3 regions of the Allobosea sp. P2_A10 genome follow, and region 1 is predicted to be linked to each of the others. Evidence: predicted binding sites of a transcription regulator. Region 1 holds the regulator's gene; each other region holds the start of a gene.
The links. Region 1 encodes LexA, which represses DNA repair genes until DNA is damaged. Its sites were predicted from a motif close to TGTTCNNNNTGTGTTCNG; they were not measured.
Positions count from the first base shown of each region.

Region 2: the regulator LexA is predicted to act here: its motif matches at 2,772-2,789, upstream of ruvC (crossover junction endodeoxyribonuclease RuvC).
Region 3: the regulator LexA is predicted to act here: its motif matches at 3,643-3,660, upstream of AC1DZY_RS05765 (PA0069 family radical SAM protein).

Region 1 covers NZ_JBFUCS010000014.1:63,231-69,219, forward strand. Annotated here, with positions in the region: gene AC1DZY_RS19040 (ComEC/Rec2 family competence protein) at 20-2,281, shown strand; gene lexA (transcriptional repressor LexA) at 2,275-2,979, opposite strand; gene AC1DZY_RS19050 (molybdopterin molybdotransferase MoeA) at 3,083-4,294, opposite strand; gene moaC (cyclic pyranopterin monophosphate synthase MoaC) at 4,294-4,776, opposite strand; gene trpC (indole-3-glycerol phosphate synthase TrpC) at 4,773-5,588, opposite strand; gene trpD (anthranilate phosphoribosyltransferase) at 5,593-5,989, opposite strand, start outside.
Region 2 covers NZ_JBFUCS010000004.1:283,821-288,899, reverse strand. Annotated here, with positions in the region: gene AC1DZY_RS08835 (ribbon-helix-helix domain-containing protein) at 1-212, opposite strand, end outside; gene ruvB (Holliday junction branch migration DNA helicase RuvB) at 264-1,313, opposite strand; gene ruvA (Holliday junction branch migration protein RuvA) at 1,324-1,941, opposite strand; gene ruvC (crossover junction endodeoxyribonuclease RuvC) at 2,127-2,639, opposite strand; gene AC1DZY_RS08815 (sulfite exporter TauE/SafE family protein) at 2,917-3,696, shown strand; gene AC1DZY_RS08810 (YebC/PmpR family DNA-binding transcriptional regulator) at 3,794-4,543, opposite strand; gene AC1DZY_RS08805 (methyl-accepting chemotaxis protein) at 4,789-5,079, shown strand, end outside.
Region 3 covers NZ_JBFUCS010000002.1:344,423-350,411, forward strand. Annotated here, with positions in the region: gene AC1DZY_RS05740 (cytochrome ubiquinol oxidase subunit I) at 1-327, shown strand, start outside; gene cydB (cytochrome d ubiquinol oxidase subunit II) at 341-1,345, shown strand; gene ypfJ (KPN_02809 family neutral zinc metallopeptidase) at 1,441-2,334, shown strand; gene AC1DZY_RS05755 ((R)-mandelonitrile lyase) at 2,500-2,895, opposite strand; gene AC1DZY_RS05760 (hypothetical protein) at 3,102-3,590, opposite strand; gene AC1DZY_RS05765 (PA0069 family radical SAM protein) at 3,716-4,930, shown strand; gene rnhB (ribonuclease HII) at 4,931-5,569, shown strand; gene AC1DZY_RS05775 (DNA methyltransferase) at 5,739-5,989, shown strand, end outside.

The DNA of each region.
Region 1 (5,989 bases):
CGCCGGAGGCACCAAGCCGATGCAGTCGGCCTTGCCCGAGCTGACCACGCCGCGCGGCGCGCAGGTTCGCGTCCTGCGTCCGCGCCTGCCGGTCATCAGGCTGGACGGGGCAGGGCTTGCGCTCGCGGCCCGGGACTGGGGCCGACGTCTGAATGCCGCCCTGGCTGCCGAGGCCGAACGCCGCCGGCTTTTCCTTTGGCTGCCGGTGATGATGGGCGTCGGCATCCTGCTCTATTTCGCCGCCGACCGGGAACCTGCGCTCTGGGCGTCTCTGGCGGGATTTTCGATCGCCGGCGTGGCGGCGCTGCTGATGCGACACAAGCTACCGGCGCTGTATCTGTGCTTGGGCGTCGCCGCCGCCTTCGTCGGCTTTGCCGCCGCGACCTGGCGCACGGCCTCGATCGCGACACCGATCCTCGACCGGCCGCGCATCGGCCAGCTCAGCGGCTATGTCGAATCGGTCGAGGCGCGCGACGTCGGCGCCAGGTTGGTTGTGCTCGTCACCGGCATCGCCGGCGTCGAGCCGGAGCGGCAGCCCCGACGCGTCCGCGTCAACATTAAAGCGGGTTCGGTATCGCCCGGCGACCACATTTCGGCCAATGCCCGCCTGCTGCCGCCACCGGGACCGGCACGGCCGGGCGGTTATGATTTCGGCCGCGATGCGTTCTTCAAGGGCATCGGCGCGGTCGGCAACATTCCCGGCAAGATCGTCCTGTCTCCACCGCAGCGTCCGCCGCCGCCCGAACTTGCACTCGCCGTGATGATCGATCGCGCCCGCAACGCCCTGACGCAACGCATCGCCAGTGTCGGCGGCGGACAGGCAGGCGCGATGGCGGCAGCGCTTGTCACCGGCAAGCGCGGGCTGATCACGGAGACGACCAACACCGACCTGCGCGCGGCCGGCATCTACCACATCGTCTCGATCTCCGGCCTGCACATGGTGCTGGCGGCGGGCACCATCTTCGGCATCGTGCGCGCGCTGCTCGCCTTGTCGCAAACGCTCGCCTTGTGCTGGCCGATCAAGAAGATCGCGGCCTGCGCGGCGATGCTTGGGGCCTTCGGCTATTGCGTCTTCTCCGGCTCCGACGTCGCGACGGTGCGCTCGCTGATCATGACGCTGGTCATGCTCGGTGCGATCCTGGTCGACCGGCCGGCGCTGAGCATGCGCAACCTCGCGCTTGCCGCCATCATCGTCCTGCTGCGGGAACCCGATGCATTGCTCGGGCCGAGCTTTCAGATGTCATTTGGCGCGGTCGCGGCGCTCATCGCCTTCGCCGAACGCTGGGAGGAGCGCGAACGATCCGCGCCGCCTTCACCCTGGCCCTGGCCGCTGCGCCCACTCTGGATTGCCGCCAGCGGGATCGTCGTCACGACATTGCTCGCCACGGCGGCGACAGCGCCGTTCGGCGCCTATCACTTCCAGACCTTCAACCCATTCGGCCTCCTCGGCAATGCGCTCGCCTTGCCCTTCGTCTCGCTGATCGTGATGCCCGCAGCGGTCTTCGGCGTGCTCGCCTATCCGCTCGGCCTAGACTGGCCGGCCTGGGCGGCGATGGGCTTTGCATCGGACCTCGTCCTGAAGCTCGCCCATTGGGTCGCGACGATCGACCATTCGACGCTGATCATCCCGGCCTTCGGCACGGTGGCGCTCGGCTGCTTTTCGGCCTGCCTGCTCTGGGCGACGCTGTGGAGCACGAAGCTGCGCCTGCTCGCCATCCTGCCGCTGGCGACAGGCGTCGCGGTTGCTGCCAAGCCCGAACGGCCCGACATCCTGATCGAGCGCGATGGCTCCGGCATCGCCGTGCGCGGTCCCGACGGCCGCCTGCTTCTTGCCGGCCGCCCCAGCGCCTTCGTCGTCCAGCAATGGCTGACCGCCGATGGCGACAGCCGCCCGCCCACGGACGCATCGCTGCGTCAGGGCGTTGCCTGCGACACGCTCGGCTGCGTCATTCGCGGCAAGGATGGCCGCAGCATCGTCTATGCTCGCGAGCGCATCGCGAGCATCGAGGATTGTCGACGCGCCGACCTCGTGGTGACGCCGATCCCGTGGTCGGCAGTCTGCGACGCGAAACTGATCGACCGCATGGCGCTCGGCCGTGATGGTGCGACCTCACTGGTCAGCCGCGTCGGGGGCTGGCGAACACTGCAATCGGAACGCCCGGATGCCGAGCGCCCATGGACAAGACGGGCAGCCTCAGCGGCGCGTCCCGTCCAGCAGCAAACCCCGGCGCCGGCTGTTGCCGACGAAGCCAGCGGTGCGGAGACCGACAGCCTTCAGTAGCGCCGCATCAGGTTGACGAGTCGGCCCTGAATCTTGACCCGGTCGGGCCCGAGCACGCGGGTCTCGTAGGCGGGGTTGGCAGCCTCCAGCGCGATCGACGACCCACGCTTGCGCAGGCGCTTCAGCGTCGCTTCCTCGTCGTCGATCAGCGCCACGATGATGTCGCCGGTATTGGCGGTGTCCTGCCTGCGGATGACGACGGTATCGCCGTCGAGAATGCCGGCCTCGACCATCGAATCGCCGCGCACCTCCAGCGCGTAATGCTCGCCGGCTCCAAGCATGTCGGCGGGCATAGAGACATTGTGGCTGCGGCTCTGGATCGCCGAGATCGGCGTGCCGGCCGCGATCCGCCCCATGACCGGAATGGCGATGGTCGAGCGGATATCCTCATCGGGCGTCGAGGACGCTGGCCTGACCTTGCCGAGACCACCCTGTACGACCGAAGGACTGAAGCGTCCGCGCGGGCTCTGCGCACCGGCCACGCCATCGGGCAGCTTGATCACCTCGAGCGCGCGCGCGCGGTTCGGCAGCCTGCGGATGAAGCCGCGCTCCTCGAGCGCCATGATCAGGCGATGGATGCCCGATTTCGATTTCAGGTCGAGCGCATCCTTCATCTCGTCGAAGGAGGGAGGTACGCCGCTTTCACGCAGGCGCTCCTGGATAAAGCGAAGCAGTTCGAACTGTTTGCGTGTCAGCATGGTCCCCGCCGGCGCGATGATCGACGTTCTGGCCAAGGCTTGGCGCAGAATCGAAACAAATCACGAACACCATACACGTTCGTGTTGTGTTCCACAAGCAGGCCTAGCGCAGGCGGATGATCCGGCAGGGATCGCCCTGCCTTGCAGCCGGGGCAAAGGCGGGGCGGATCGCCAGAGCCTGCGCGCGCGCCAGCGTCCCCAGCATCGAGGAATCCTGCCTGGTGAAAGGCGTGACCTGCCAGCCGGCCGCGATCGGTGCGAGGTCGGAGCGCAGATAATCCTCGCGCTCGTCATTGGCCGGCATGTCACTGCCGAGGAAGGCCGGCTCGCTCCTGTCGCGCTCGGGTGCATCCATGCCGAGCAGCGCCTCGATCAGCGGCACGACGAAGAGATGCCCGCAGACGATCGACGCCACCGGATTTCCCGGCAGACCGACGGCGACCATCGCTCCGAGCCGGCCCATCATCATCGGCTTACCAGGCCGCATTGCGATCTTCCAGAAACCGAGAGCCATCCCTTGCGCCTTCAGCGCCGACTGGACGAGATCGTGCTCTCCGACAGATGCGCCCCCCAACGTGATCAGGACATCCGCGCCGGAGGCTTTCGCCGCCTCGATCTTGGCGGCGAGGTCGGGGTGGTTGTCGCGCGCGATGCCGAGATCGAGGACGATGCCTCCCGCAGCCTCGACGATCGCGGCCAGCGAAAAGCTGTTGGATGCGACGATCTGGTCGGGCCCGACAGGCTCGCCGGGCAGGACGAGTTCGTCGCCGGTGGCCAGGATCGCGACCAGCGGCTTGCGCCGCAGCGTCAGCGCAGGATGACCGCCGGCGGCGGCGAGGCCGAGCGCCGCGCTGTCGAGGACGCGCCCGGCTGGCAGCAAGACGTCGCCGTCGCGGAAGTCGAGCCCGGCCGGGCGCACGAAGCGGCCCCTGCTTGTGGTCTCGCGCACCCGGATTGTCGCTGTCCCGACGCCATCGGCGTTCTCCTGGATCAGGATCGCATCGGCGCCGGCGGGGATCGGCGCGCCGGTGAAGATGCGCACGGCCTCGCCCGCACCAAGCGCCCTCGCGAAGGCGCGCCCGGCGGCGGATTCTCCGATGACAGCGAGTTCTTGCCCCGCCGCGCAATCCTCGGCGCGGACCGCATAGCCGTCCATCGCCGAATTGGCGAAAGGCGGCTGCGTCCTGAGCGCGATAATGTCGGCGGCGAGCACCCGGCCGGCGCATTGCGCAAGCGGCAGGCTCTCGCCCGGCGTCGGGCCGGGAACGCTGTCGAGCAGCGCGCGCAGAGCCACCTTGACCGGCGTCAGCGCCATCAGACCGCCTTGGCCTCGTAGACGCCTGACTTGCCGCCGGATTTATGGATGAGTCGTATGCCTTCGATCCGCATGGCGCGGTCGACCGCCTTGACCATGTCGTAGACCGTCAGGCAGGCGACCGAGACCGCCGTCAGCGCCTCCATCTCGACGCCGGTCTGGCCTTTCATTCTCACCTCCGCCGTCACGCGCACACCCGGCAGCGCTTCGTCGATGACGAGATCGACCGCGATCTTGCTGATCAGCAGCGGGTGGCAGAGTGGGATCAGCTCATGGGTCCGCTTGGCCGCCATGATGCCGGCGAGACGGGCCGTGCCGAGCACGTCGCCCTTTTTGGCGTCGCCGCGCCGCACGATCGCGAGCGTTTCCGGCAGCATCACGACGCAGCCCTCGGCCACCGCCATGCGCACGGTCTCGGCCTTGTCGCCGACATCGACCATATGGGCCTGGCCCAGCGCGTCGAGATGGCTGAGCCCGGTCACGCGGCGGCCTCGGCGCCGGAGCCGGTCAGCAGATCGCGTGTGGCTGCCGCGACATCGGCCTGCCGCATCAGGCTTTCGCCGACGAGGAAGGTTTCGACGCCGCATCGTTTCAGCCGCAGGATCTCGGCATGGCTGAAGATGCCGCTTTCGCCCACGATGATCCGATCGGCCGGAACACGCGGCGCGAGGCGCTCGGTCACGGCGAGATCGACATGGAAGCTGCGCAGGTCGCGGTTGTTGATGCCGAGCATTTTGCTGCCCAGCACCAGCCCGCGATCGAGCTCGGCCTCGTTATGGACCTCGACCAGCACGTCCATGCCCAAGGCCGTCGCCGTCTCGTTCAGGGCGCGCGCCGTCGCGTCATCGACGCCGGCCATGATGATCAAAATGCAGTCCGCCCCCCAGGCGCGAGCCTCGAACACCTGATAGGGCTCGTAGAGGAAATCCTTGCGCAGCGCCGGCAAGCGCGACGCCTCACGCGCCTGCGTCAGGAACTCCGGCCGCCCCTGGAAGGAGGGCGCGTCGGTCAGCACGGACAGGCAGGCCGCGCCGCCCTCAGCATAGGCGCGCGCCAGTGCAGGCGGATCGAAATCGGCCCGGATCAACCCCTTGGAGGGACTAGCCTTCTTGATCTCTGCGATAAGGGCGGGGTTGCCGGCTTGATGCTTTGCCGTTAGCGCCGCCGCAAAGCCGCGCACGGGCGAGGCCGCCAGCGCCCGCCGCTCGATCTCGGCTTGCGGGATTGCGGCTTTGGCCGCCGCAATCTCCTTGCGCTTGTAGGCTTCGATGGTCGCGAGAATATCGGTCACCACCGCCTCACAGGTTCGAGCTGGCGATCAGCGCAGCCAGCGTCGCCTTCGCCTGGCCGGAATCGATCACGCCGACGGCGCGCGACAAGCCATCGCGCAGATCGCCGGCCTTGCCGGCGACGACGAGCGCAGCGGCGGCGTTGAACGCGGCGATATCGCGAAAAGCCGTATTCTGGCCGTCGAGCACGGCGCGCAGCGCCTGCGCATTCTGGGCCGGCTCGCCGCCGCGCAGATCCTCGGGCCTGGCGCGCGCCAGTCCGACATCCTCGGGGCTGATGCTGAAGCTTTCGACCTTGCCGCCATCGAGCGAAACGACGCGCGTCGGTCCCGTCGTGGTGAGCTCGTCGAGCCCGTCGGAACCATGCACGGCCCAGATGCGCCGGGAACCCAGCGAGGCCAGCACG
Region 2 (5,079 bases), on a different contig from region 1:
TTGCGGACGGCGGACGGCGTCAGATCGACCGGGTCGGCATCGCCTTCGGCGATCTTCGCGCGAACCCCAGCCAATGCGACCTCCCTCAGCCGCTCGCGCTCGATCCACGGCGCCATGGCGGAACGGACCACCTCCTCGGCGCTCGCGAATTCTCCGCTGCTGACGCGCGCCGCAACAAGTGCCTCGATGTCGGGGGGGAGTCTGACCGTCATGCTTCATATCCTCCGCCGGAGATCATAATGCAGGCCAGGGCGACGCGCCACTCACCCCTCCCCTTCGTCCCCGAACAGCCCGAACTGCGCCACCTCCCGGGCCGGTTCGGGCATGCCGAGATGCCGGAAGGCATGTGGCGTCAGCAGCCGCCCGCGCGGGGTGCGCTGGATGAAGCCCTGCTGGAGCAGGAAGGGTTCGATGATCTCCTCGATCGCGTCGCGCGGCTCCGACAGCGAAGCCGCGATGGTCTCGATCCCGACCGGCCCGCCGCCGAAATTGATCGCGACCGTCGTGAGGTAACGCCGGTCCATGGTGTCCAGCCCGATGGCGTCGACATCGAGAAGCCCCAGCGCCTTGTCGGCGACGGAGCGCGTCACCACCGGATCGCCATCGACGATGGCGAAGTCGCGCACCCGCCTGAGCAGCCGGCCGGCTATGCGAGGGGTCCCTCGGGAACGCTTGGCGATCTCGTTGGCGCCATCCTCGCTCATGCCGACGCCGAGCACGCGCGCGCCGCGCGCCACGATGCTCTGCAACTCCTCGACGGTGTAGAACTGCAGCCTGATCGGGATGCCGAAGCGGTCGCGCAGCGGCGTCGTCAGCAAACCCTGCCGCGTCGTCGCGCCCACCAGCGTGAACTTCGGCAGGTCGATCTTGACCGAGCGCGCGGCCGGGCCCTCGCCGATGATCAGGTCGAGCTGGTAGTCCTCCATCGCCGGATAGAGGATTTCCTCGACCGCCGGGTTGAGCCGGTGGATTTCGTCGATGAAGAGCACGTCGCGCTCCTCGAGATTGGTGAGCTGCGCCGCGAGATCGCCGGCCTTCGCGATCACCGGTCCCGAGGTCGAGCGGAAATTGACGCCGAGCTCGCGCGCCACGATCTGCGCCAATGTCGTCTTGCCCAGGCCCGGCGGGCCGACGAACAGGACATGGTCGAGCGCATCGCCACGCGATTTGGCCGCGTTGATGAAGACCTGGAGATTGGCTCGCGCCGCCGCCTGGCCCGTAAAATCGGCGAGCGAAAGCGGCCGCAGCGACGTCTCGCTGTCGTCGTCGCGACGCTCGGGGGTCATGAGGCCGGGCCGGCGCTGGTCACTCATCGAACGCCACTCACTTCGCCAATTCCCTCAAGCCAAGCTTGATCAGTTGCGCCGTGCCGGCTCCCTCGCTGGCCGCGCGCGAAGCGGCCGCGACCGCAGCCACCGCCTGCGCCTGCGGATAGCCGAGATTGGCCAAAGCCGAGACCGCGTCCGCCACCGGCTGCGGCAGGTTGCGGGTCTCCAGCGCGCCGGCAAGCTGCGCCACGCCGGGGTCGATATGGCCAAACGCCGGGGCCTTGTCCTTGAGCTCGGCGCAGAGCCGCTGCGCCAGTTTCGGCCCGACGCCGGGCGCCCGCGCCACAGCCGCCTTGTCGTTGGTGGCGATCGCGGTCGCCAATGCACCGGGCTCGAGCGTCGAGAGGATGGCGAGCGCGACCTTTGCACCGACGCCCTGCACCACCTGCATCAGCCGGAACCAGTCGCGCTCATTGTCGGACATGAAGCCGTAGAGCCGGATCGCGTCCTCGCGCACATGGGTCTCGATCGAGAGCGCGGCCGCCTCGCCCGGCTTGGGCAGGCGCTGGAGCGTGCGCGACGAGCACTGCACGACATAGCCGACGCCCTGCACGTCGAGGATGACATGGTCCTCGCCATAGGAATCGATGATCCCCTTGAGCTTGCCGATCATTGCCTCGTACCTGCGTGGGTCATCCCGGGCGACCGCAGGGAGACCCGGGATCCATTCCTGAACCTCTCCTGCAAGCGTTCTGGAATGGATCCCGGGTCTGCGCTGCGCTGCGCCCGGGATGACATGGTCTGGGGTAGGTTCACGAAAACCTCGGCTGAAGATTGAGTGCCAGTTTGACCACGCTTTCAGCCCGCACGCATCTGCGCGACCAGCGACCGCATGCCGCGATGCTGGGCGTGGCAGATCGCCACCGCCAGCGCGTCGGCCGCATCGGCCGATTTCGTCTCGGCCTTCGGCAGCAGCACCCGGATCATCGCCTGAACCTGTATCTTGTCGGCATGGCCGACGCCGACCACGGTCTTCTTGACGAGGTTGGCGGCGTATTCGGCGACGCTCAGACCCGCCAGCGCCGGCACGACCAGCGCAATGCCGCGCGCCTGCCCGAGCTTCAGCGCCGATTGCGGATCGCGGTTGACGAAGGTCTCCTCGACCGCGACCTCGTCGGGCGTCCACGCCGCGATCACCTGGGCGAGCCCCTCATGCAGTTGCCGCAGCCTCTCGGCAAGCGTCCGGGCCTGATCGCTCTCGACGCAGCCACAGGCGATGAAGCCGAGCTTGCTGCCTTCGGACAGGATCACGCCCCAGCCGGTCTTGCGGAGACCGGGGTCGAGACCAAGGATGCGAATCGGCGGGTTCATGTTGGCGAAGCCTAGCGTATTTTCGAGCGAAGTGGGCGCCGGTTCGCGTGAAGAAAATGCAACATAACAAGGAGCTAGACCAGTTTCGCGATTCAGGGAAACGCGGAACTGGTCTAGCATGTGGACACGCTTTGTTCCATCTTTGCCCTAACGATCGATGACTGCGGTGCATCAGTCGCATCACCGCATCGGGGGTTGTCGCTCCTGCCGCTTGCGTGTTGGTGCGGGAGCGACAATCAAGGCCTGACCGCCGCTTGAAGACTCCAGCCACGCACCGATGACCGATTTCCTCCGCCTTGCCTTTCCCGGCCTGCCGCTCGCCGGCATCGCCACCCTGCTGCTGGCGGCCATGCTCGGCGGACTGGTGCGCGGCTTCACCGGCTTCGGCTTCGCCATGGTGTTCATGCCGCTGGCGAGCCTGGTGCTGGGGCCGGTCGCGGCGCTCGGCCTGATCTTCTGCATCGACCTGCCCTTTGCGCTGCCGCTCGCGGCGCGCAGCGCCCGCAATGCCGAATGGCGCGAGGTCCTGCCGCTGCTGGCGACGGCGACGCTGGCGTTGCCCGCCGGCATCTGGCTGCTGATCTGGCTCGACCGTGAGACCATGCGCTGGATCCTCGCCGGGCTCGTTTTGTCGGCCGTGGCGCTGATGGCCTCGGGCTGGCGCTATCACGGCCGGCCCGGCATCCCGCTCTCGCTCTGCGTCGGCGTGCTGTCTGGCCTGTTCAACGGCATGGCTTCGATCGGCGGCATGCCGCTCGCCGTGTTCTGGCTCGGCGCCCAGCGCAACGACCGCCACAAGACCCGCGCCAACCTGCAGACCTTCTTCGGCCTCTCGACCGTGATCAGCGGCGTCACGCTCTGGTTCGCCGGCATCCTGAACGCGCAGGCGCTGCTGACGGCGCTGCCGCTGATGGCGGTCTACGGAGCAGGCATGTGGGCGGGCACGCATGGCTTCCGCATCGCTTCGGAAGCGACATTCCGGCGCGGCGCCTATCTCGTGATCTTCGCCAGCGCGCTGGTCAGCCTGCCGCTCTGGGACGGCCTGATCGGGCGGTAGAGCGAGCCGTCATGCTCGGGCTCGACCCGAGCATCTCGGGCCGGACGAGCCTCATTCTGTTGGAGATTCTCGGGTCGAGCCCGAGAATGACGCTCCTTCACGCCACGCCGAGCTTGGCCATCACGTCGTCGGCGATCTCGAAATTGGCGAAGACGTTCTGAACGTCGTCGTCATTGTCGAGCGCTTCCATCAGCCGCATCATCGAGGCGGCCTTTTCCTCGTCGAGCGGGGCTGATGTCGTCGGCCGCCAGACGGGCTTGGCCGAGGTGGGCGCGCCCAGCGCCGCTTCCAGCGCCTTGGAGACCTCGTTCAGCGCGTCGAAGGCGCACAGGATGACATGGCCGTTCTCGTCGGAGATGACGTCGTCGGCCCCGGCCTCGATCGCGGCCTCCATGACCTTGTCGGCGTCGCCGACGGTCGCGGGATAGCTGATCTCGCCGACGCGGCTGAACATGAACGAGACCGAATTGCTCTCGCCCAGGACACCGCCGGACTTGGTGAAGTAGGAGCGCACGGCCGATGCGGTGCGGTTGCGGTTGTCGGTCAGCGCCTCGACGATGACGGCCGCCCCGCCCGGCCCGTAGCCCTCGTAGCGGACCTCGTCATAGTTGTCGCCCTCGCCGCCGGCCGCCTTGTTGATGGCGCGCTGGATGTTGTCCTTGGGCATGTTCTCGGCGCGCGCCGCGATCACCGCCATGCGCAGGCGCGGGTTCATCGCGGGGTCGGGCATGCCCATCTTGGCGGCGACGGTAATTTCGCGGCCCAGTTTCGAGAACAGCTTGGCGCGCACGGCGTCCTGCTTGCCCTTGCGGTGCATGATGTTCTTGAACTGTGAATGGCCGGCCATGGGATTGCAGCCTCTGCTGTCTTGGTCTGTCTGAATGCCGCCCAGTGGACCTGACGGGCCGGCCGGATCGGACGCACCGGCCTTATAGGCGGGCGCTTCGCCGGCAGGCAAGCCGGCCCGACCGATCACGATTTCGCTTCGATCGATCCGGATCGGCATACCGTTAAGTCATTCTTTGCGACATGGTTTCACAGTTGAACCTGCGACGACAGCGCCTGTGGCGGCGTTCGATACATTCAGGTTCCATGGCATCCTTGTCCTCCAATCCGATCGTCGAACAGGAACAGCGCTTCCGCGCCTTCCAGATCGGGCCGGGCGATCTCGCCTTGCTTGGCCGGCAGGCGGCGTTCGCGCGGGCGCGGCTGCCGGCGCTGCTCGACGAACTGACCCCCCAGTTCGAACCCTGGCCAGAGACGAAGCGCGCGCTTGAGGTGCCGGAGGTGCGTGAGCTGCGCCTCGCCCACTGGATCCGGCTCGCCTCGGGCGAACTCGGGGACGACTTCCTGGAATCGGCCCATAGCCTCGCGGTCGCGTTC
Region 3 (5,989 bases), on a different contig from region 1:
GCGATCCTGTCGGGCTGGTTCGTCACCGAGGTCGGCCGCCAGCCCTGGATCGCGACCGGCGTGCTGCGCTCGAAGGACGCGGTCTCGCCGATCACCACGCTGGAGGTCGCGATCTCGCTGGCGCTGTTTGTCTGCGTCTATTGCGTCGTGTTCACGGCCGGGATCCTGCTGATCAACCGGCTGATCGACAAGGGCCCCGACGAGATCACCGGCGAGGACCCGCCCGAGCAGCCCTCGAGCCGGCCGCTCAAGGCGGCGCAGGCGCCCGCGTCCGATCTCTTCGGCGACGGCCATCCCGGCGACGACCGCATCCAGCCCCAGACCTGAGGGAGCAAAGACCATGGAATGGTATCTTCCCGTGATCTGGGCCGGGCTGATCGGCACCGCCGTGATGCTCTATGTCGTGCTCGACGGTTTCGACCTCGGCATCGCCATCCTGTTCCCGACGACGAAGGACGAGGGCGAGCGCGACCAGATGATGAACTCGGTCGCTCCCTTCTGGGACGGCAACGAGACCTGGCTGGTGCTGGGCGGCGGCGGTTTGTGGGTCGCGTTTCCACAGGCCTACGCCATCATCATGCCGGCCTTCTACATTCCGGTGATCCTGATGCTGCTGGCGCTAATCTTCCGGGGCGTCGCCTTCGAATTCCGCTGGGTCGCCAAGCCGCATCACCGGATCTGGGACCTCGCCTTCTGGCTGGGCTCGACCATCGCCGCCTTCGCGCAGGGGCTGATTCTCGGCGGCATGATCCAGGGCATCACGGTCGCGAACGGGCAGTTCGCCGGCGCGCCGTTTGACTGGGCGACGCCCTTCACCTTCATGTGCGGCGCCGGCGTCGTCGTCGGCTACGGGCTGCTGGGCGCGACCTGGCTGATCTACAAGACCGAGGGGCCGGTGGCGGAGCGGGCCCGAGGCCAAGCAAAATCGCTGCTCATCGGCCTGATGGTCTTCGCGGTCGTCGTCTCGCTCTGGACGCCCTATGCCCATCCGCGCATCGCCGAGCGCTGGTTCAACCTCTCGAACCTCGTGCTGCTCTGGCCCTTCCCCCTGCTGACGGCCTTCTGCGCCTTCATGGCCTGGAAGCGGCTGCATGGGGCGCATGAGTTCACGCCCTTCGCCTTCACCATCGCGATCTTCGTGCTGTGTTTTCTGGGGCTGGCGATCTCGAACTACCCCTATCTCGTGCCGCCGAGCCTGACGATCTGGGACGTGGCGGCGACGCCGGCCTCGCATATCTTCGTGCTGATCGGGGTCTCCTTCCTGCTGCCGATGATCCTGTTCTATACGGCGTTCGTGTACTGGACCTTCCGCGGCAAGGTGAAGGCCGAGGGCGGATATCACTGAGGACGGAACCGCCTTGCGCGCGCCGGGTTGAATGACGGCTTGAGTTCCGGCCGCGTCTCCCCGAGATTGCGCGGAGCTTTTCCGGGGACGACGCCATGCAGTGGGAAGATTATCGCCAGTCCGAGAATGTCGAGGACCGGCGCGGCGATGGCGGCGGCGGCACCTTTGCCGGCATCCCCGGCGGGCGCGGCGGCATGGGCATCGGCACGATGGTGGTGCTCGGGCTCGTCGGCTGGGCGCTGGGCATCGATCCGCGCCTGCTGATCGGCGGGGCGGAGCTGATCGGCGGCATCGGCGGCCGGCAGGCGCCGACGCAGGAGACGCGCAAGTCGTCGGGGCCGCCGACCGACGAGATGGGCCGCTTCGTCTCGGCCGTGCTGGCGCAGAACGAGGACGTCTGGTCGAAGGTGCTGCCGCAGCAGGCCAACACCCGCTATGTCGCGCCGCGCCTCGTGCTGTTCGACCGCGTTTCCAGCTCGGCCTGCGGCACGGCGCAGTCGGCGATGGGGCCGTTCTATTGCCCGCCCGACAAGCGGGTCTATCTCGATTTGTCGTTCTTCCAGGAGATGCAGCGCAAGCTCGGCGGCGGCGGTGATTTCGCCTATGCCTATGTCGTCGGCCACGAGGTCGGCCACCACATCCAGAACCTGATTGGCATCCTGCCCAAGGCCAACCAGTTGCGCGAGCGTTCCTCCGAGCGCGACGCCAATGCGATCTCGGTGCGCATCGAATTGCAGGCCGACTGCTTCGCCGGCGTCTGGGCCAACAACATCCAGGCGATGGGGCGCATCGACCAGGGCGATGTCGACGAAGCCATGAAGACCGCCGCCGCGATCGGCGACGACCGGCTGCAGAAGGCCTCGCAGGGTCAGGTCGTGCCCGATTCCTTCACGCATGGTTCCTCGGCGCAGCGCACGCGCTGGTTCACCACCGGCCTGCGCTCAGGCTCGATGCAGAGCTGCGACACGTTCAAAGCGCAGCAGCTTTAGAACCTGTTGATTGACATGGAAGCACGCCGTCATTCCGGGCGAAGCGAAGCGCAGACCCGGAATCCATCATAGAGCGCCGCCGTGCTTTATGATGGATTCCGGATCGGCGCGGCTTTTCCGATTGTCCGGAATGACGGCGTCGTTCGGTATAAAATTAGCGCGCCCTTAGCCGCCGTACTGCGCGTCGGTGACGTGCTCCATCCAGTCGACCGGTGAGCCGTTGAGCTTTTCCTGAAGCGCGATGTGGCTCATCGCCGTGGTCGCGGTTGCGCCGTGCCAGTGCTTTTCGCCGGGCGGAAACCAGACGATGTCGCCGGCCCTGACCTCCTCCACCGGCCCGCCTTCGCGCTGGACCCGCCCGCAGCCGGCCGTGACGATCAGGGTCTGCCCGAGGGGATGGGTGTGCCAGGCCGTCCGCGCGCCCGGCTCGAACGTCACCAGCGCGGTGGCGATGCGCGCGGGTTCGGGCGGATTGAAGAGCGGATCGACCCGGACCGTGCCGGTGAAATACTCCGCCGGGCCCTTACCCGAGGGCTGCGAGCCGCTGCGTTTGATCTCCATGCCCGTTCTCCTGCTTTCGCCGCAGCCGCATCCGGCGCCAGCATAATCCGACAATGACGGGATAGAGCGCCTTTGCGGCGAAGCCGCGACGCCCAGAGCCGGATCCGATCAGTTTGAACCAATCTGATCGGTAAATCCGCCTCTAAACTCATGATAGAGAACGCGTTATCCGATCGGATTGCGGCGCAATCTGATCGGCGCGTGCTCTAGACGCCGGCGCGCTCGCGCCTGACCGAAAGCCGGCGCGGCGCGCCGCCGAGACGGCCGGCGAGCACGATGCCCTTGGGCACGACGAGACCGGCGCGCAGCCGCCTTGCCCCAAACGAGATCGCCGCGCGCTCGCGCAGCGAGCCGGCGACGCCGCGCAGCGGGATCAGGCCGGGCATGTCGGGCGCGAGCATCAGATGCCGTTCGACGACCTGGGCCCAATGCGCTTGCGGCACGTCGCCGGCCTCGAGCAGGAGCAGCCAGTCGCCGCGCGCCTGCGCCCCGCCGAGATGCCAGCCTTCGGCGCCGCCCGCACGCAGATAACTCGCACCCGTGGCGTCGGCCAGGCGCTCGACATCGCTGTCGCCGGCGGCATCGACCACGACGGCATGCCCGAGAAACCCGTCGGCAACGGCGGGGATCAGGACCGAGAACGTCGCGGCGAGCAGATTGGGCGAGCCATCGGCCCGGATCACGGCTGTGAGCATGTGCAATCCATATGGCGCAGCGCAGCATGTCGCAATCCTGTCACTTGCAATCTGTTCCTGATATGTTCACATTGAAGGCAGAGAAACATGCCGATTCCCGGCTGCTTTCAGGACGGTTCAGCGCCATGGCCTCAAGCCCGCACCCTGCAACGCCCTCTGCCAGGCCCTCGGCCCGGCCGATCGCGGCGCGCATGCTGCGGCGGCAGGATGGCGAGCCCGCCTCGATCTCGGCGCGCGTCGCCCCCGTCGATCCATTGGCCTATGCCGGGCACCGGATCGACCCCGAGCGGCGACGCGGGCGTGGCGCAACGATCAACCCCGGCGGACGCTTCGAAGCCGAGCAGCGCATCAGCGATGATGATGGCTGGGGCACGCTGGGCGAATTGCCGGCGTTCAGGACCGAGGTCTCGATCGAGAAGCCGCGCACGATCATCACCAAAAACGATTCGCCCGATATCTCGTTCGACCGCTCGATCAACCCCTATCGCGGCTGCGAGCATGGCTGCGTCTACTGCTTCGCGCGGCCGAGCCACGCCTATCTCGGCCTGTCGCCGGGGCTCGATTTCGAGAGCAAGCTGACGGCCAAGCCCGATGCGGCGCTGCTGCTGGAAAAAGAGCTCTCGGCCGCCTCCTACCAGCCGCGCACGATCGCAATCGGCACCAACACCGATGCCTATCAGCCGATCGAGAAGAAGCTGCGGATCATGCGTTCGATCCTGGAGGTGCTGGAGCGTTTCAACCACCCCGTCGGGATCGTGACGAAATCGGCGCTGGTCCAGCGCGACATCGATATCCTCGCGCCGATGGCGGCCAAGGGGCTGGCCAAGGTCGCGATCTCGCTGACGACGCTCGACCCCAAGGTCGCGCGCACCATGGAGCCGCGCGCCGCCTCGCCCGCCAAGCGCCTGGAGACGATCAGGGCGTTGTCGGAAGCCGGCATCCCCGTGACGGTGCTGGTCGCGCCGATCATCCCCGCGATCAACGAGCACGAGATCGAGCGGATTCTCGACGCGGCGAAGGCGGCCGGCGCGCGCGAGGCCGGCTATGTGCTGCTGCGGCTGCCGCTGGAGGTGAAGGATCTCGTGCAGGACTGGCTCCTGACGCATCATCCCGACAAGCTGCGCCATGTCGTCTCGCTGATCCGCTCGACGCGCGGCGGCAAGGATTACGACGCCGCCTGGGGCCAGAGGCAGGTCGGTTCGGGTCCCTATGCCTGGATGATCGGCCGCCGTTTCGAGAGGGCGGCCGAGCGGCTCGGCTTCAACGGCACGCGGCTGAGGCTGCGCAGCGACCTGTTCCTGAAGCCGGAAAAGGAGAAGGCGCAGTTGAACCTGTTCTAGATGAACGGTCTCGGCCATAAGCCGGGCATGACCGCCGATTTCAGCCGCGAGACGAAAGCCATCGCCGAGGGCTTCTGGCCGCTGGCCGGGGTCGACGAGGTCGGGCGCGGACCGCTGGCCGGGCCGGTGGTCGCGGCGGCTGTCATTCTCGATCCCGCATACGTGCCAGCCGGTCTCGACGATTCAAAGAAGCTGAGCGTGGCGCGGCGCGAGACGCTGTTTGAAGAGATCGCCGAATCGGCGCTCGGCATCGGCGTCGGCAGCGCGACGGCTGTCGAGATCGACGCGCTCAACATCCGGCAGGCGACATTGCTGGCGATGCGGCGGGCGATCGCGGCGCTGCCACTCTTACCGGCCAAGCTGCTGGTCGACGGCAATGACCCGCCGGTGCTGGCCTACCCCTGCGAGGCGATCGTCAAGGGCGATGCGCTGGTCGCCTCGATCGCGGCGGCATCGATCGTCGCCAAGGTGACGCGCGACGCGATGATGGCGCGGTTGTCGCAACGCTACCCGGCCTATGGCTTTGCCGGCCATGCCGGCTACGGCACGGCCGTGCATCGCGCCGCGATCCTGAAGCATGGTCCCTGCCCCGAGCACCGCTTCTCGTTTGCGCCGGTGAAGGGCGTCTGGCGGCGCTGAGGCGCTGGCCGGGCATTAACCTGCGGTTAGGAATTCGCCTTGTTCGCCAAAGGGCTAGGCAAAAACTGCAGCCCCAAAACGAGACGGATTTATTTCAACCGGGAAACCCGGCTTTTACCCTGACTCGCCATGATCGCGACTGTTGAAGTTGCGTAATGGTCTGGGCGTCATGGGTATCTTGCGTACCGGGACCACCAGCGCCGCCGTCCGGATTCAAGTCTCGCGTACCGGACGGCCCGCGCTGGAGTCCCGGATGAAGGCCACGAGCCTTCGTCACGAAAAAACCGGCCTTCCTCCGGGACTGCCGCTCGATCAGGTGCTCGTCGGCGACTGCGTCGCCGCGATCGACGCCCTGCCCGCGGCCAGCGTCGATCTCGTCTTCGCCGACCCGCCCTACAACCTCCAGCTCGGCGGCGATCT